2 linked regions of the Undibacterium sp. 5I1 genome follow. The protein of the gene in region 1 interacts with the protein of each later gene in a pairwise test. Links are inferred from orthologs where the notes say so. Each region holds a gene or a part of one and is shown on either strand. Other genes may lie near its edges.

Region 1 (12,174 bases):
CGACCGATTTATGGTCCGACTTGGGGCTACCGTTATCGCGCCCGGCTTTCTGTGCGTAATGTACATAAAAAAGGCATAGTCTTAGTCGGTTTTCATGAGAAAAAATCTCGCTATGTCGCCAATATGGAAACCTGCGAGATTTTACCGCCGCATGTGTCTGCAATGCTCATGCCATTGCGTGATCTGATTTCGTCTTTATCGATTATTGAGGCGTTACCACAAATCGAGCTAGCGATAGGCGAGGACGTAACCGCAATGGTATTACGCATCATGGAGGCACTGACTGCCGAGGATGAAGTAAAGCTGAAGGCTTTTGCAGATCAATATCAAGTCCAATGGTGGTTGCAAACCAAAGGGCCAGAAACAGCCACCCCGTTTTATCCAGAGCAAAGTGAATTGCATTATTTATTGCCCGAGTTTGGTATAAAAATGCCATTTAAGCCGACTGATTTTACTCAGGTTAATCATCATATCAATCGAGTTCTGGTCGAGCGTGCTCTGCGTTTGCTGGATGTGCAAAAAGACGAACGCATTGCCGACTTGTTCTGCGGTTTAGGCAATTTCACGCTGCCGATTGCAACTTTAGCAAAAGAAGTTGTGGGGATCGAGGGTAGCTCCACGTTGACAGAGCGGGCAATGGAGAATGCTCGTGCCAACGGATTAGAGGCGACGACTTCATTTGGTACGCGTAATTTGTTTGAAGTTACTGCGCAAGATTTCGTTGCCTTGGGTAAGTTTGATCGTTTTTTGGTCGATCCCCCACGCGATGGTGCGATGGCAGTTTGCCAAGCCCTGATCGATTTGGGCAGCTTAGCGCCAGAGTTGAAGCCTAAGCGTATTGTGTATGTGTCATGTAGTCCATCCACGCTAGCACGTGATGCTGGCATGTTGGTCAATCAGGCCGGCTATCGCTTGAGTTTTGCTGGCGTCGTCAATATGTTCCCACATACTTCTCACGTAGAATCGATGGCAGTTTTTGATTTGGATTAGTTTAATACTGGGCGGGTGTATTTAAAATTATCCATAGAAATGCTGGATAATACGGCTAATTATGCATATACTCCCCGTAATTCAGAAAAATTTCTAGATTAAATGTTGATTTAGTTAACCGGGCTGATCGTCGCATATACCATTTTGCAGTTTTTACACTCGCGTTTGGAGATAAACAACTGATCTGATTGGTGCTTTCGGCGACCAAGTACTTATTTAAAAATAATTCTTGCAAGTAATTGTCTTTATTGGCAACTTACCTCAGATTGGTCGCTTTTATGATAAAATAGAGGGTTAGACGAATTCTTGAAATTTTGTCTTAACCCTTTCATTTTATTGGAGTTTTTAGATGGCTATCGAACGTACATTGTCTATTATTAAGCCTGACGCAGTTGCAAAAAACGTTATCGGTCAAATTGTTAGCCGCTTTGAAGCTGCTGGCTTGAAAGTAGTCGCTGCCCGCTTGACGCAATTGTCCCGCGCTGAAGCAGAAGGTTTTTATGCAGTTCACGCTGCACGCCCATTCTTCAAAGATCTGGTTGATTTCATGATTTCTGGCCCAGTTTTTGTTCAAGCATTAGAAGGCGAAGGCGCGATTTTGAAAAATCGTGATCTGATGGGTGCAACAGATCCAAAGAAAGCAGAAAAAGGCACAATTCGTGCAGATTTCGCAGAATCAATCGACGCAAATGCAGTACACGGTTCCGATGCAGCTGAAACAGCCGCCATCGAAATCGCTTACTTCTTCCCAGCGTTGAACGTGTACTCACGTTAATCACAGTTTGTAATATCGTCTTGTTTTGATAGTGATACTTAAGCAGGATGTGAAGGAGGATGCATATGACGGCTCTCACCAATTTGTTGGACCTAGATCCCTTGCAACTCGTCGCTTATTGCGGTGAGTTGGGTGAGAAGCCGTTTCGCGCCAAGCAATTGCAGCGCTGGATACACCAGTTCGGTGCCAGTAGTTTCGAAGAGATGAGCGATCTCGCAAAATCGCTAAGAGAAAAATTATCTACGCGAGCCTTTATTGCCGCTCCTGCGATCATTAGCGACCATACGTCAACAGACGGGACGCGCAAATGGTTGTTGGATGTGGGACAGGGCAATGCTGTAGAAGCAGTATTTATCCCCGAAGAGAATCGTGGAACCTTGTGTATCTCCACCCAGGCCGGTTGTGCAGTCAATTGCCGCTTTTGCTCAACGGGTAAGCAAGGATTTAATCGTAATTTAAGCGTTGGTGAAATTATTGGTCAACTTTGGATGGCTGAGTTTTTATTACGTAAAACTAAAGGTATAGCGCCGGGACCAAAAGGCGAACGTCAAATTACTAACGTAGTAATGATGGGGATGGGCGAACCTTTATTGAATTTTGAGCCAACGGTCACCGCTTTGCGTCTGATGTTAGATGATAATGCCTATGGTTTATCACGTCGTCGTGTTACGTTGTCTACCAGCGGTGTGGTGCCGATGATTGATAAGTTGTCCCAAGAGTGTGCAGTGGCGTTGGCAGTGTCTTTACATGCCTCAAACGACACTCTGCGCGACAGCTTAATACCATTAAATAAAAAACACCCGTTGCATGAATTAATGGCGGCTTGCAAGCGGTATTTGGATTATGCTCCACGTGATTTCGTGACATTTGAATACTGCATGTTGGATGGCGTAAATGATACCGATCAACATGCTCGTGAGCTGGTGCAATTAGTTAAAAATGTTCCCTGTAAGTTTAACTTGATCCCGTTTAACCCTTTTCCGGAGTCGGGTTTAAAACGTTCGGCCAATCCTCGTATAAAGGCTTTTGCCCAAGTGCTGATGGATGCGGGATTAGTGACAACCATACGTAAGACGCGAGGCGATGATATTGATGCCGCCTGTGGGCAGTTAGCAGGTGAGGTCCAGGACCGAACACGAGTGCAAGAACGTATGCAAAAAATGGCGGAATATCAAACCAAGTTCGGTAAAAATTTTGGCAAGATCGTGGAGATCACTCAGTGAAAATTTTTGGATTGCACTATCGTTTTTTATCCGGCGTCGTACTGGCGCTGATGTTGTCCGCATGTGCAAGCAAAAAACCTGAGGGGTTTAAGCCTGAGAGTAACCCGCCAGCTGAAAGCGTCGATTTGCAAAAGAGAGCAGCTATTCGCATGGAATTGGCGATTGGCTATTATCAGCAAGGACAATATAAAGTCGCACTGGATGAAATTAGGCAGGCGTTGATCATGTCCCCTGATTTAGTTGATGCCTATAGCGTCAGAGCTTTGATATACATGGATACTGGTGAGAAGCAGCTGGCGGAAGATGATTTTCAACGTGCTTTAAAATTGACTCCCAATAATTCGGATATAGCAAATAACTACGGTTGGTTCTTGTGCCAAAATGGAAAAGAAAAACAGGCAATGACTTACTTCGATAAGGCATTGAAAGATCCTACGTACTCGAATCCGATTAAGGTGCTTAACAACGCTGGTGTTTGTAGTTTGCGGCTAAAAGATACTGCCAAAGCAGAGGGATATTTTATGCAGGCATTTCGGGCTGACCCATCTAGTCCAACCATAAATGCAAATCTTGCAAAAATTTACTTTGATCGGGGTGAGTACGAGAAAGCCAAGTTTTATATAAACCGTGTACTCAAAGCGGATGTATTTGCTGCAGATGTCCTTTGGTTGGCTATTAAAATAGAAAATAAACTGGGTGATCAGTCGGCTGTCAACGGTTTGGGCGTGCAATTGCGGCGACGTTACGCCAATTCTAAAGAATACGCTCTGTTTCAGCAGGGAGCTTTTAATGAATGATGCTGGTGTGAGTTTGCCTGAAGATCAATTAAATTTATCTATAGTTGCCGATGATGTAGTAATTGACACATCTACAATCAAGTCTGCAGGAGCTTTTCTTGCATTGATGAGGCAACAAAAAGACTTTACTGTCCAGCAAATAGCGGATCAGTTAAAGCTTTCTGCAAGGCAGATAATTGCATTAGAAGCTGATCAATTTGATGCTTTGCCAAAAATGGTAATAGTTCGAGGTTTTATACGGTCTTATGCTAAGTTACTTAAAATAGACGGAGAACCAATTTTGGCATTGTTGCCGAAAAATTTGGAACCTCCAGTTCAGTCCGCGTATTTGAGACCTGCACTGACAACTCCGTTTCTTGAATCCAGATTGCCTTTAATGGGACGTCAGGACGCAAATAACAAAAAATACGTGTGGGGAGCCATTGTTCTTGCTGTGTTGGCGATTAGTTTTTTTGTGATGCAAAAATATGAACGCATCAGTTTTATTCAAAATTTAATATCTTCTAAATCCTCATCCAGTTTGGGGACAACGACCAGGATCGCGATCCCGTCAGATTTGGCGCCCCCCGTTGCCTTAGACACTCTAACCACTCAAAAGAGCTCAGATGGACAACTTCAAATCCCGTCTTCTGATACGGCGCGGGCTAAGGTTGCGCAGTCTGATCAAGGCACAGTTGCGGATGTCTCTCCAGTGCCACCTTTAAATACTAACGTGTCTGATCAGCAAGCAACTATTTCCGCTCAATCTACCCTGCCTGCGGTAGTTAATTCACCAAATAATTTAATAAAATTTAAATTTCGGCAAGATTCTTGGATACTACTAAAGCGTGAAAACGGTAGCGTATTAACGTCCCACATGGCAAAGGCCGGAACAGAAGAGAGTTTTGATGTAAAAGAAGTTTTGCAGATAAAAATTGGCAATGCAGCTGGTGTTGATGGGACATTACGTGGCGTTTCTCTAAATATTGCGCCGACAAAAGAAAGCAACGTTTTTAACCTAAGTGTGAAGTAAGTATGACATCTTCTTTTTCTGGCATAGCATCTGGACCATTTATACGCCGCTTGAGCCGGAGTACAAAAATTGTATATGGCTCGCGTCAAGTTATCGTTGGTGGTTCTGCGCCAGTTGTGGTTCAGTCGATGACAAACACGGATACCGCTGATGTAATCGGTACTGCCATTCAAATTAAAGAGTTAGCAAGAGCTGGTTCTGAACTTGTTAGGTTGACTGTTAATAATGCGGAAGCTGCGGCAGCAGTGCCAGCGATTCGTGCGCAATTGGATAAGATGGAAATAGATGTTCCCTTGGTTGGGGATTTTCATTACAACGGACATACGTTGCTAAAAGACTTTCCTGATTGTGCCCGGGCTTTATCCAAGTATCGTATCAATCCAGGCAATGTAGGGCAGGGCGCAAAACGCGATACTCAGTTTGCACAGATGATAGAGATGGCATGTTTCTACGATAAGCCTGTTCGTATCGGAGTGAACTGGGGGAGTCTCGATCAAGCTTTACTCGCGCGTATTATGGATGAAAACGCACAGCGTGCAGAGCCGTGGAGTGCGCAAACGGTGATGTATGAGGCGTTGATTACATCTGCAATAGAAAATGCACAACGAGCTGAAGAGCTAGGTTTAGCTGGCGATAAGATTATTCTGTCTTGCAAGGTTTCAGGAGTGCAGGATTTAATTGCTGTGTATCGAGAACTTGCGCAGCGCTGTGACTTTCCTTTGCATTTAGGCTTGACAGAAGCAGGTATGGGCAGCAAAGGTATTGTGGCATCGACAGCCGCACTATCTGTGTTGTTGCAAGAGGGGATTGGCGATACGATTCGTATTTCTCTTACTCCTGAGCCAGGCGGTGATCGTTGTAAGGAAGTCGTAGTTGGGCAAGAAATTTTACAGACGATGGGTTTAAGAAAATTCACTCCTATGGTGATTGCTTGCCCAGGATGCGGGCGTACTACTTCTACTGTATTCCAAGAATTGGCAGATAGTATTCAAACCTTTTTACGCGATCAGATGCCTGTTTGGAAAAAACAATATCCCGGCGTGGAAAGCATGAATGTTGCGGTGATGGGCTGTATCGTAAATGGTCCCGGAGAATCCAAACATGCCAATATTGGGATTAGCTTGCCTGGTACCGGCGAGTCTCCTGCCGCACCCGTTTTTATTGATGGAGCAAAGGCGCTCACTTTGCGAGGCGATAATATCTCAGAAGAATTCCAAGCTATCGTATTGGATTATGTGAAGAATCATTACACTCCCTCTAATGTGTAACCAACGTATGCGGCTAATAAATAATTAGGTTGTAAAGTATGTCTGAAAATAAAAAAATAGAAAAAATTGTTGGTGTGAAGGGGATGAATGACCTTCTTCCAACCGATTCTCCCTTATGGGAATTGTTTGAAAATACGGTGCAGTCTGTTTTGAAGAGTTATGGCTTTCAACAAATTCGTACGCCTATCGTTGAGCCTACGGCCTTATTTGCTCGCGGTCTTGGTGAAGTTACTGATATCGTTGAGAAGGAAATGTACTCCTTTGAAGATGCAATGAATGGGGATAAATTAACCCTGCGTCCAGAGAACACGGCCGGCGTTGTGCGTGCAGCACTAGAGCATAATTTGACTTACGAAGGTCCGCGACGTCTTTGGTACAACGGACCCATGTTTAGGCATGAAAAGCCGCAACGTGGACGCTATCGTCAATTCCATCAAGTAGGGGCTGAGGCTTTAGGCTTTAGTGGCCCTGATATCGATGCAGAATTAATCATTATGTGTCAGCGTCTTTGGGATGATTTAGGTTTGCAAGACGTACGTCTTGAACTAAATTCGATTGGTGACGCAGAAGAGCGTATTCAGCATCGTGTAGCATTGATTGCCTACTTTGAACATCATAAAGATATTTTAGATGCCGAGGCGCAGCGACGCTTGCATAGCAATCCTCTGCGTATTCTTGACACTAAAAATCCGGCAATGCAAGAAATGGTAAATGCTGCACCTAAGCTGCTTAGTTATCTTGGTGAAGAGTCTATGTCACACTTCTTAGGTGTTCAAAAAATATTGCGTGACAATAGTATTCCATTCACGATCAATACACGTCTGGTGCGCGGCATGGATTATTACAACCGTACAGTTTTTGAGTGGGTAACTGATCAATTGGGTTCACAAGGTACAGTGTGTGCAGGTGGTCGCTATGATTCCTTATTTAGTATTTTCGGTGGTAAACCTACTCCCGCTTGTGGCTTCGCAATGGGGATTGAGCGATTGTTGGAGTTAATGAAAGCATCTGGCGAGACACATGCGCCAGCCCAATGCGATATCTATCTTGTGCATCAAGGTAGCAAAGCACAAGAACAATCTTTCGTATTAGGCGAGCGTTTGCGCGATGCGGGGCTAGATGTTGTGTTACATTGCGCAACTGCAAGCGGTGTAGGTAGTTTTAAATCGCAAATGAAAAAAGCAGACGGTAGTGGAGCAGCCTACGCAGTCATCATCGGTGAGGATGAGTCCGCATCGAATACTGTCAGTATCAAAGCAATGCGCACGGAAGATATGGAGAATAACCAAGTCACGGTGCCGTTTGATACTGCTGTTGATTATTTGGTTGACCAGATCGCTGGGATCGGTGATGCAGGCGAATGCTGTGACGATCCAACTCATATTCATATTCATCACTAGACTTTATACAAAATGGCATACGATCTCGAAGAACAAGAGCAATTAGACACTCTCAAAGCATGGTGGAAACAATACGGCAACCTAGTTACTTGGCTGTTGGTAATCGCTTTATCTGCTTACGCTGCATGGACGGGCTGGACCAGCTATCAGCGTGATCAGTCAAGTCAGGCGTCACAATTGTATGACGTGCTACAAAAGGCGGTGCAAGCTAAAGATAATGCAAAAGTGCAGCGAGCGGCTAATGACGTCGTTCAAAAATTTTCTAAAACACCATATGCGGCAATGTCCGCAATGACAGCAGCTAAGAGTGCTTTTGATGCTGGAGATATCAAAGTAGTCAAAGCCCAATTACATTGGGTCATTGATCATAGTAGTGTGGAAGAATATAAAGCGATCGCAAAAATTCGTTTAGCAGGTATTGCCTTGGATGAACGAGCTTACGATGAAGGACTAGCTTTTTTGTCAGGTGATTTTTCGCCAGAATTTGCTGGAGATATTGCTGATCGGAAAGGCGATATTTATCTCGCTCAAAATAAACCTGTAGAAGCCCGCGCTGCATTTCAGAGTGCATTAGAAAAGACAAAAGAGAAAAATCCTGCGCGTCAGTTAATCCAAATAAAGCTCGATGCTCTTGGTGGTGCCGAGGCTAAGCTTGCAAGTAATTCAGCTAGTAAATAATAGGAGTAGTTCATGCATTTTTCTGGCAAATTGCTGGCCTCATTAGTATTGCTTTCCCTCGCGGCTTGTTCCTCTATGAATCCGTTTGCGAGTAAGTCTGAAACAAAAAATATTCCGGCTACCTTGCAGGATTTTACTGTGACCATGCCAGTGAAGACTCTTTGGTCAAGCTCGGTTGGCTCATCAGGTGAATATGTATTTACGCCTGCTCAAGTTGGTGCAGACGTATATGCGGCTGCAGTGGATGGTACTGTAGTTAGATTGGATGCTGCTAATGGTCGGGCGGTCTGGCGTATCAATGCAGGCTCTTCTTTGACTGCTGGAGTTGGTGCTAGCGCTTCTGTAATAGTTGTTGCAGGGCGAAAAGGTATGTTATTCGCTTTTGATACCGAGGGTAAGTTGCACTGGAGTGTACAAACTTCCAGCGAGATACTTTCCTCTCCAGCTGTGGCCAAAGATGTTGTGGTTGTTCGTAGTATGGATAACAAAATCGCGGCGTACGATATAGCAACAGGAACAAAAAAATGGTCTATCGAGAGACCACTGCCAATTTTGACCTTACGTACCATTCAAGGCATCGCAATCGCGGATCAGTGGGCTATAGTCGCATTGCCTGGCGGTAAGCTAGCATCTTTTTCTTTAGCTAATGGAGGTTTGCGTTGGGAGGTTGCTGTTGCAGATCCTAAAGGTGCGACTGAGCTTGAGCGAATTACCGATGTTTCTGGAACTCCGTTTATTATTGGAAATGAGGCTTGTGTTTCTGCTTATCAAGGACGTGTTGGTTGTTATGACTTAACCACTGGTGCTGCGCGCTGGGCGAAAACTTTATCCAGCGAAGTTGGTGTAAGTGCAGATGAGCGATTTGTTTTTGCCGCAGATAATTCGGGCGCTGTATCCGCTTATGCTCGTAGTACCGGTGCTAGTGTTTGGCGAAATGATAAATTAGCTTACAGGCGTTTGTCCGCACCAATTTCTTTCGGTCGAGCTGTTGCTGTTGGCGACGGTTCTGGCTTTATCCATTTTCTCTCACGAGAGGATGGTTCTTTCATCGGTCGTATTAGTACCGATGGCAGTCAAATTTTGGCAGCTCCAACTGTAGTTGGCTCGAGTTTGATCGTTCAAACCAAATCAGGGGCAGTGGTTGCATTGACAACCGAGTAATACTAAATGAAGCCGGTTATTGCACTTATAGGTCGACCAAATGTCGGCAAATCCACGCTGTTCAATCGACTTACTCGCTCTCGTGACGCGCTAGTGGCAGATCTTCCTGGTTTGACAAGGGATAGGCATTACGGTGAGGGACGTATTGGTGAACGTCCATTTTTGGTTATAGATACTGGTGGTTTCGAGCCCGTTGCCAAAGAAGGCATCATGCATGAAATGGCTAAGCAAACTAAGCAGGCTGTAGCTGAGGCTGATGTGGTTGTGTTTATCGTTGATGGACGTCAGGGTTTGACTCCGCATGATAAAACTATTACGGATTTTTTGCGAAAATCTGGACGCTCCGTGATGTTGGTAGTAAATAAAGCTGAGGGTATGAAATATAGCTCTGTTACAGCCGATTTTTATGAATTAGGGTTAGGCGATCCGTACGTCATTTCAGCAGCGCACGGAGATGGCGTAACAGATTTAGTTGAGGAGTCGTTAGACATTGCGTTTGCGCAAAGACCTCCAGAATTGGAGGAGCCAGATGATGTCGTAAGGGGAATCAAGCTCGCGATAGTTGGGCGTCCCAATGTTGGTAAATCAACTTTAGTTAACACACTATTAGGCGAGGATCGGGTCATAGCATTTGATATGCCCGGTACTACCCGTGATTCGATTGAAATTCCTTTTGAGCGCGATGGAAAACATTACACTTTGATTGACACAGCGGGTATTCGCCGCCGTGGAAAAGTGTTTGAGGCAATAGAAAAATTTTCTGTAGTCAAAACTTTACAATCGGTTTCGGAAGCAAATGTCGTGTTGCTGATGCTCGATGCGCAGCAAGATATATCTGAGCAAGATGCACATATAGCGGGCTTTATCTTGGAGTCTGGACGAGCCTTAGTTATTGGTGTCAATAAATGGGATGGCTTGCAAAGCGACAGACGCGATGAAATCAAATTAGATATTGAACGTAAGCTAAATTTTTTAACATTTGCTAAGTTTCATTTTATTTCTGCTTTAAAAGCTAGCGGTATTGCCTCTTTAATGAAATCAGTCGATGCTGCTTATGCTGCAGCAACAGCGAACTTATCAACGCCAAAATTAACTCGTGCGTTGATAGAAGCTGTGGAGCATCAGCAGCCGAAGCGTAAAGGCTCGATAAGACCTAAGCTGCGTTATGCCCACCAAGGCGGTCAAAATCCACCCATTATTGTTATTCACGGCAATGCCTTGGATTCCATTGGTGATGTATATAAACGCTATTTGGAAAAACATTTCCGAGAAACCTTTTCTTTAGTGGGAACCCCTTTGCGCATAGAAATGCGCTCAGGTAAAAATCCTTTCTCTAAAACTGAAAAATAAGAATTTTCATTTGATCGTTGGTGGATCTAGCAAGCAGCGCAAGCGAAAATAGATTACAGTTACAAGGTAATCAACTATTGGGACTCTTGAACTTTTGCAATGTGTCCCCAACTCCTGATCACAACAACATATTGGAGCTGTTATGAGTAATAAAGGGCAACTGTTACAAGACCCGTTCTTGAACGCACTTCGTAAAGAACATATTCCTGTATCCATCTATTTGGTGAATGGCATTAAGTTGCAAGGTCATATTGAATCTTTTGATCAATACGTAGTTTTATTGCGTAATACAGTGACGCAGATGGTATACAAACACGCCATTTCTACTGTTGTTCCCGCACGTGCTGTGACCATCAATACTGAGTCAGAGCCCGAGTAATTATTAGGCATTTATTTTTTGAAAAATAAAATTTTTCTATGCGCGCCGTTTTAATCGGTGTGGACTTCGGTAAAGATGATTTTGCCGCTAGTTTAGAAGAACTATCTCTGCTCTCCCAATCTGCGGGGGCAGAGCCCATCACAACCATTACCTGCAAGCGCTCTAGTCCTGATGCTGCGTTATTTGTGGGCTCTGGTAAAGCGGATGAGATTGCAAATACCATTGCTGATGCTGAGCTCGATATTGCAATCTTTAATCATGCATTATCACCTGCACAACAGCGGAATTTAGAGCGACGTTTGAAAATACGGGTGGTCGACAGAACTAGTCTGATTCTTGATATTTTCGCGCAGCGTGCTCATAGTCATGAAGGTAAAGTCCAAGTCGAATTAGCGCAGTTGCAGCATCTTGCTACAAGGTTGATACGCGGCTGGACTCATCTGGAGCGACAAAAGGGTGGTATTGGTTTGCGCGGGCCTGGAGAGACTCAGCTTGAAACTGATCGCCGTTTAATCGGGGATCGAGTTAAAGCACTTAAAGCTCGTATGGGTAAGTTGCATAAGCAGCGTGAAACACAAAGACGTTCGCGTGGTAGAAGCCACACCTTTTCAGTATCTTTGGTTGGTTATACCAATGCGGGTAAATCTACGTTATTTAATTCGTTGACGAAGGCGGGTGCTTACGCAGCAGACCAGTTGTTTGCTACGTTAGACACTACATCACGACGTTTGTATCTTGCCGATGCAGGTAGTGTCGTGATATCTGACACGGTAGGGTTCATCAGGGAACTACCGCATCAATTGGTCGATGCATTTCGTGCTACTTTGGAAGAGACAATTCATGCCGATCTGTTGTTGCATATAGTTGATGCAAGTAGCCCAGTGCGCTTAGACCAAATTCAACAAGTTAATGACGTATTGAAAGAGATCGGTGCTGACCATATTCCTCAATTATTGGTTTGGAATAAGATCGATTTGGCTGGTTTGGAGCCGAGTTTGGAGCTAGGTGAGTATGATAAAATTCAAAGAGTTTTTTTGAGTGCGCAAACTGGTGCCGGAGTAGGTTTGTTGCGGCAAGCGGTTACAGAGTTTGCTAAAGACTACGCATTAAAAAGAAATAATCCAGTAGAGATCGCCCAGTT
Region 2 (7,679 bases), 2.7 Mb from region 1 along the record:
AGGGTAGCAAATGAATATATACATCAAGTCAAATGGTATTCCATTAAAAAGCATGGCGTCGGCCTTAGCGAGTATTGGATTTACGGTACTTCTTGCCGGATGCGGCGGCAGCGACTCATCTGCGCCACCAGCACCACCGCCTTCGCCGACGGTTTCAATTGACGTTTTCGGTGCACGGGGTACTACTTTGACTGCTGTAGTCAATAGCACTAACTGCTCGGTAACACCAACAGTCAGCTGGCAAGCATCGTCTGGCGTTGCCTTAGGTACTGGCACTAGCGTACAAGATACTCAACCAAATTCTGCTGTCACAGCGACTGCAAGCTGCTCTACGGCGACTGCAAGTCAAACTCTGCAGGCTAATTCCGTCTACAGCGCACTTGCAGCTTTTGCTGTTACGCAAAATGGTACAGCCTACGCTTGGGGCAATCCAGTTTGGGGCGGACAAAATGCATCGTCCTCAGTGATTACAGGTATTGCACAGTTGTTCCCTTCAGATCGCGGCTTTGCTGCACTGCTAACTGATGGCACGGTTAAAGTTTGGGGTAGCAGCTACGTGTCTCCGACCACCGCTACAAGCGCACTGACAAACATTGCCTCCATTATTCCCGGTCGCGTAGCTTTCTTTGGCGTAAAAAAAGATGGCTCTTTTACTGCGTGGGGTACTTATCGCGGCGTGCTGTCTGGCGTTGATGTACCTTTCAATGATCCAAATTACGGACTCAATGCAGCAACCGTAGCGTCTTTGACAAACATTAAAAGTATCGCCTCCACTGAAGGTGCTTACGCGGCAATCAAAGCAGACGGAACTGTCGTTGCATTTGGTGATGCGGACACGGGCGGTGATGCAAGTTCAGTGCAATCGCAACTTACCAATGTGATCCAAGTCGTCGGCACAAATTATGACTTTGTAGCACTTCGTAAAGACGGTACCGTGGTTAGTTGGACCGGCTCATTTGGCTGGGCAATACCAACCAGTGATCAAGTAGTGACGAATGTAAAAAATCTGACTGCCGGTGGCGCAATTGCCGTCGCGACGACGAATGCTGGCATCACATTTGGATTCGGTTATGCCAATGACATCGAGGCGGTAGACACGCGTATTTTAAACAGTAACGGCATTTTGACAAACATCACTAATGTCTACTCAACGCAAACTGCTTTTGCGGCCTTACGCGCGGACGGTACCGTTGTAAGTTGGGGTGATTTGCCACGTATGCAGGCCAGCTTAACTACTGCACAAGCTTCACTAAACAAAGTGAAATCAATCCAATCCACTGAATATGCATTTGCGGCTCTAAAAGCTGACGGTACCGTGGTAAGTTGGGGTGATCCTAGCGTTGGTGGCGACAGCAGCGCGGTAACCGCACAGTTGACGAACGTGGTTTCAATCACGGCGAACAAATATGCGTTCGCTGCACTCAAAGCTGATGGCACAGTAGTGACTTGGGGCATGCCAAGCAAAGGTGGCGACAGTAGCGCAGTTACAGCGAAACTAGTGAATGTCCGTGCAATTTATGCCACACCATTTGGCGCCTTCCTTGCAGTCAGTAAAGACGGCACCTTTACTAGCTGGGGTGATCAATGGGCGGGTGGCGGAGCAGTTCCGGCAGCTCTGACAAAAATCCCATTTTCCAGTTAATTACTAGAAAATAACTCATACAACGATCTACATCCCAAACGATAAATTATCGGAGAAAATACAGAATGAAATCTTTACTGTTCAGCGTTAAACCTTTACTGTTAGTCGTAATGAGCACGATGCTAAATGTATCTGTCTTTGCACCTGCTTTTGCGTCTGCAGTTGACCCAAATAGCGCAAATAGCACTAAGCCGCAAGTCGAGCAAAAACTCTCTCAAATCATTATCAAATATCACAATGAGAGAAGTAATATGCTTGAGTCGGCTGCTAGTGTCGGAGGCAATCTAACTGCCTTGGCACAAGTACAGGCACAACGCCTTTCCACACTACAGTCGGTGGCGCAAACTTTCGGTACCTCGTTTGTACTGAAGCGCCAGATTGTGACCGGAGGTTGGGTTTATGCTTCCGATATCGCTTTAAAACCAGCTGAAATGCGTGCTCTGGCAGCCAAACTGGCTAGCGTCGATTCGACTATCGAATATGCGGAACCAGACTACATTCGTCGTCCTGCTTATGTACCGACGGATCCTTTGTTTTCTACCAACCAATGGGATATGCAAGATTCCAAGACCCAAGTAGGTGCTTTGAATTTGCCAGCAGCTTGGGATATCACAATGGGGCAAAACATTGTCGTGGCTGTGCTGGATACCGGGTATCGCCCGCATCCAGATATTCTGCCTAATTTGGTTCCAGCACAAGGCGGCAAGGCAAACCAATATGGTTATAACTTTATCAGTAGCCCTGCAGTAGCACGGATTGCCTTACCAGCTGGCGCATCAAGTGTTCGTGGTCCAGACGCAATCGACTTAGGTGACTGGGTCAGTGCAACTGACACATCGTGTGGTCCATCGAACAGTTCTTGGCATGGTACGCACGTTGCAGGTATCGTGGCTGCTGCTACAAACGGCATTGGCATCACAGGAGTCGCGCCAAAAGCAAAAGTGCTGCCTTTGCGCGTACTCGGCAAATGCGGTGGCTATGATTCTGATATTGCTGACGCAGTAGCTTGGGCCGCAGGACTTCATATCAGCGGCATACCAGATAACATCAACAGAGCCAATGTCCTGAATCTTTCTCTAGGTGGCACAGGTGTTTGTACTCGTACTAGCGCAACCGCATATCAAAGCGCGATCGCAGCTGGCACGGTGATTGTAATTGCTGCCGGCAATTCAAGTATTGATGCCAAACTGTCATCGCCAGCGAACTGCCCAGGTGTAATTACAGTAGCATCGACTTCGATTGCAGGTGGTCGTGCGAGCTATTCCAACTACGGCGGCACAGTAACCGTCGCGGCTCCGGGCGGAGGCTTCACAACAGCGAATGATCAGATCACATCGACTTTGCCAACAGGTACAACCGTTGCTACTAACGATTCTACGTATGGTATGTACTCTGGTACTTCTCAAGCGACACCACATGTGGCTGGCGTAGTGGCTTTAATGTTGTCAGTTAATCCCAGATTAACTCCGGCACAAGTAAAAAGCATCTTGATTAAAACAGCTCGCCCTGCACCAGCAAACTGCCCAGGTTGTGGCGCAGGCATTGTAGATGCGGCAGCTGCGGTCAAGGCTGTAACTGGCGGTTAATAGCAACATCGCTAGATCCAGACAAATTCTGGGTCTGGCGAGTGATATTTAAGAAATAATTTAAAATTATTTAAAAAGTAAGCCATAAAAAACCCGCATAAATGCGGGTTTTTTATGGGTTTTGTCAGATTTTATGGCTAGATTTTAATCAGCTTGTTTTCTTAAAAACGCGGGAATGTCATAAGTTTCCATACCATTTTTTTCCAAAGCACGAACCGTATCTGACGCAGACTCACGACGCCATACTGCCGGCTTACTCAAGCCATCAAAACCACTGGAAGCAGTCGTCGTACCTGAATGCATGCCAGCCGAAGCTGTCGTTGGCGACGCCATCATTGGTTCATTATGAGTACCTGTGCGCAGCATTGGTGTTTGTACCAACTGGATATTTTTCTTGCCCCGACCCAAGCCAGTTGCCACCACTGTGACACGAATATCATCACCCATCGTATCGTCGTAAGCGATACCTTGTGCGATAGAAGCATCAGGTGCTGCAAAAGCGCGAACTGCCGCCATGACTTCTTTGATTTCTTTACCTTTGAGACCGCGGCTAGCAGTCACGTTGACCAAGACACCCCGAGCACCGGACAAATCGATACCATCCAACAACGGCGAAGCAACTGCCTGCTCTGCCGCAATACGTGCACGATCAACACCGGATGCTGTTGCCGTACCCATCATCGCTTTACCTTGTTCGCCCATGATCGTTTTCACGTCATTGAAATCAACGTTGATATGACCTGGAACATTGATGATTTCCGCAATACCGGCAACCGCGTTGTTGAGCACGTCATCGGCGTGTTGCAGCCATTCGATCATGCTGTCGTCTTCGTAGATCTCTTCCAATTTTTCATTGAGAATAATAATCAGCGAATCCACATGCTGTGACAAGGCTTCCAGACCCTCGTCAGCGATGTCCATGCATTTTTTACCTTCGTATGAGAAAGGTTTGGAAACCACAGCAACCGTCAGCGCGCCTAATTCTTTGGCGATCTGTGCCACTACGGGGGCAGCACCAGTACCGGTACCACCGCCCATACCAGCAGCGATAAATACCATGTGCGAACCACGTAATGCATCTTGAATGCGAGCACGGGATTCTTCCGCCAACTGGCGACCGACTTCCGGCTTCATCCCTGCACCCAAACCGGTTTCACCGATTTGAATGACGTTGTGTGCCTTAGATTGCAGCAATGCTTGAGCATCAGTATTAGCAGCGATAAATTCAACTCCTGCCACACCTTTGTTAATCATGTGCTGCACAGCATTACCACCTGCGCCACCAACACCGACGACTTTAATTACGGTGCCTTGCGTAGCGTTATCAACCATATCGAACTCCATCATGACTCCTTTAGGTAGGCAGTTTTTAGTCGATAGGCATCACGTTTGAAATACAAATTTTCAACAACGGTGTCACGCCTAGCGACTAATAACTGCGGATCAGAACATTATAAAATGATTACTACTATTTATGCGAAAAAATACACCAAAAAACTGCTTAAAAATTCCCCAAAAACCACTCTTTCATGCGCTGCCATACTGCTTTTGCAGAACCTTCCTGCCGCGTAACAATATGACCACGCATATACTGCTTCTTCGCTTCCAACAACAACCCCAAAACTGTGGCGTAACGCGGGCTGCGTACGACATCTGCTAACTGCCCCGAATACACCGGCATACCTAAACGTGTCGGCTTTAAAAAGATATCTTCAGCCATTTCTACCATGCCTGGCATGATCGCGGAACCACCCGTCAATACGATGCCGGAGGACAGCACATCTTCATAACCAGATTCACGCACTACCTGATGCACTAAGGCGAATAATTCTTCGACCCGCGGTTCAATCACAGCAGCTAAAGCCTGACGCGATAACGAGCGCGGACCACGATCACCAAGACCCGGTACTTCCAAAGAATCAGATGGGTCGGCCAGCACCTGTTTGGCAACACCAAAACGAATCTTGATTTCTTCTGCTTCTGATGTTGGTGTACGCAATGCCATAGCGATATCATTGGTGATCTGATCACCGGCAATTGGGATTACAGCGGTATGACGGATTGCACCTTCGCTAAACACAGCCACGTCTGTCGTGCCGCCACCGATATCAATCAGGACAACGCCAAGCTCTTTTTCATCGCGGGTCAGCACTGCCTCGGCCGATGCCATTGGCTGCAAAATCAAATCAGACACTTCCAGACCACAGCGGCGTACACACTTGACGATATTCTGTACCGCGGAAACTGCACCAGTGACGATATGTACTTTGACTTCGAGACGAATGCCGCTCATGCCAATAGGCTCGCGCACATCATCCTGGCTATCCACAATAAATTCTTGCGGCAAGGTATGTAGCAGTTGCTGATCGGTCGGAATATTTACTGCCTTGGCAGTCTCAATCACGCGCGATACATCAGCAGCCGTGACTTCTTTATCTTTAATCGCAACCATGCCGCTGGAATTAAAGCTGCGGATATGACTACCTGCAATACCGGTATAGACATTGCGGATTTTGCAGTCCGCCATCAGCTCGGCCTCTTCCAATGCACGCTGAATTGATTCGACCGTCGCCTCGATGTTGACGACTACACCTTTTTTCAGCCCCTTGGATTCGTGCTGACCAAGGCCGATTACTTCATGGCGACCATCCGGCATGACCTCTGCGACGACCGCAACAATTTTTGAGGTGCCGATGTCCAGGCCGACGATCAGGTTTTTTGCATCTTTTGTCATTTACTTACTTTCGTTTGACATTGAGTTTGCTGCTTTGTTTTCCACTTAACTTGCTAGCGATACCGAAGCCACTGTGACTCGATTTCAGCGCTAATCCATTCGGATAACGCATATCGACACTTTCAATACTGTCTTGCAAACTTGCGACTAACTGTGGGTACACTGTCAGCAATTTATCTACCCGGCTTTGCAGAGTCTGATCATCCTGTACCCGACCCAACTCGACTTTCATACCGTTGTTCAATTTCACACTCCAGGCGTAACGACTGGAGTACTGCACAGACTCGGGCGCTAAACTGATTTTGGCAAACCAGGTTTTAAAATCGATATAGCGCGCCAGCACTTCTTTCTCACTACCTTCTGGTCCCGCAAAATCAATTAACTCCGCATCCTCTTCCGCTTCAGCCAGATTGGCGGTAAATACATCGCCCTTCACTGACATCAATCGTCCTTCTTCACCCCAAGTACCCAAAGCCTGATGCTCTTCCAAAGTGACAATCAACTTATTTGGCCATTCTCTTTGCACGCTAGCTTTACGCACCCAAGGTACCGCTTCAAATGCAGTACGTACACCGTCCAGATTTGTCGTAAAAAAATTACCCTTCAATTTAGGTAAGGCAGTATCACGAATCGTCAGTGCATTCACGTGTCGTAATGGCTGCTGATCGGCGCCTACCACTTGAATTACTTTTAACGTAAACATCGGACGCTGCACTAACCACCACACACCAGACATCATCAACGCAAGCAAAAAAACACCGAACAACGCATTTGCTGTTGTATTCATAGACCTGACGTCTTGCCACATATGCTTACTGATTACCCTTCGACATCTTTAAGCGAGCGGATTGCAAAATTTTCAGACATAAATCTTCATAACTTAAACCAACTGCACGAGCGGCCATTGGCACCAGCGAATGTCCTGTCATACCTGGCGAAGTATTGACCTCAATCAAAAACGCTTGGTTGTCGGATGCTCGGAGCAATACATCAACCCGCGCCCAGCCTTCGCAATTCACTGCACGGTAAGCGTCTACAGACATTTGCCGTATTTGCTCTGACAATGCAGCATCTAACGGCGCAGGACAAAGGTACTTGGTATCGTCGGTAAAATATTTATTCTGATAGTCGTAATTACCTTGTGGCGCTACGATCTCAATGATGGGTAAGGCGTAAGCGTCTTTACCAGTACCCAAAATTGCTACGGTCAGTTCGCGACCTTGAATAAATTCTTCAGCCAATACCTCGTCATCAAATTGCGCTGCCAAAGCATAGGCATCCTTCATATCGGAGTAGCCATTTACTTTAGTGATGCCAATTGTCGAGCCTTCATGTGGCGGTTTTAAAATCAAAGGCAAACTCAGACGATCTGGTACCAGACGCAATTCCGTTTCAGCGTTTAATACTTCGTATGCTGGTGTCGTCAACTGATGGTTCTGCCAAATTTTCTTAGTAAAAATTTTGTCCATCGCAATAGCTGACGCCATTACGCCGCTGCCGGTGTAGGGAATACCTAATTGCTCCAGCACACCTTGTAAGCTACCGTCCTCACCGAAACGACCATGCAGAGCGATAAAGACACGATCAAATTTTTCAGCTGCCAGATCAGCCAGACTACGCTCGCCAGTATCAAAGCCATGCGCATCCACACCTTTGCTTTTTAAAGCCGCCAGTACGCCCGTGCCGGACATGATCGATATCTCACGCTCAGCGGAGC

What was found.
Region 2: the proteins of rlmN (region 1) and ftsZ interact in binary tests that used the Escherichia coli proteins (3 or more experiments, as listed by UniProt). The link is inferred for Undibacterium sp. 5I1 from one-to-one orthologs.

Annotation. Positions count from the first base shown.
Region 1 is NZ_JAVIWI010000001.1:1,606,574-1,618,747, reverse strand. Bases 1,106-3,909 are described here. They hold rlmN (23S rRNA (adenine(2503)-C(2))-methyltransferase RlmN), read left to right. Parts: upstream 1,106-1,830; coding sequence 1,831-2,988; downstream 2,989-3,909. Other genes in these bases: RGU72_RS07225 (RodZ domain-containing protein), read left to right, coding at 3,778-3,909; pilW (type IV pilus biogenesis/stability protein PilW), read left to right, coding at 2,985-3,785; ndk (nucleoside-diphosphate kinase), read left to right, coding at 1,340-1,765. In the rest of the region: 23S rRNA (uracil(1939)-C(5))-methyltransferase RlmD, read left to right, coding at 1-990; more of RGU72_RS07225, read left to right, coding at 3,910-4,797; ispG (flavodoxin-dependent (E)-4-hydroxy-3-methylbut-2-enyl-diphosphate synthase), read left to right, coding at 4,800-6,065; hisS (histidine--tRNA ligase), read left to right, coding at 6,104-7,465; RGU72_RS07210 (tetratricopeptide repeat protein), read left to right, coding at 7,478-8,143; outer membrane protein assembly factor BamB, read left to right, coding at 8,156-9,304; ribosome biogenesis GTPase Der, read left to right, coding at 9,311-10,654; RNA chaperone Hfq, read left to right, coding at 10,797-11,033; GTPase HflX, read left to right, coding at 11,072-12,174.
Region 2 is NZ_JAVIWI010000001.1:4,356,195-4,363,873, reverse strand. The notes cover bases 2,473-5,388. They hold ftsZ (cell division protein FtsZ), read right to left. Parts: upstream 4,573-5,388; coding sequence 3,373-4,572; downstream 2,473-3,372. Other genes in these bases: ftsA (cell division protein FtsA), read right to left, coding at 4,730-5,388; RGU72_RS19070 (S8 family peptidase), read left to right, coding at 2,473-3,228. Outside these bases: RGU72_RS19075 (hypothetical protein), read left to right, coding at 11-1,642; more of RGU72_RS19070, read left to right, coding at 1,708-2,472; more of ftsA, read right to left, coding at 5,389-5,962; RGU72_RS19055 (cell division protein FtsQ/DivIB), read right to left, coding at 5,967-6,770; RGU72_RS19050 (D-alanine--D-alanine ligase), read right to left, coding at 6,775-7,679. UniProt on the Escherichia coli protein: Essential cell division protein that forms a contractile ring structure (Z ring) at the future cell division site. The regulation of the ring assembly controls the timing and the location of cell division.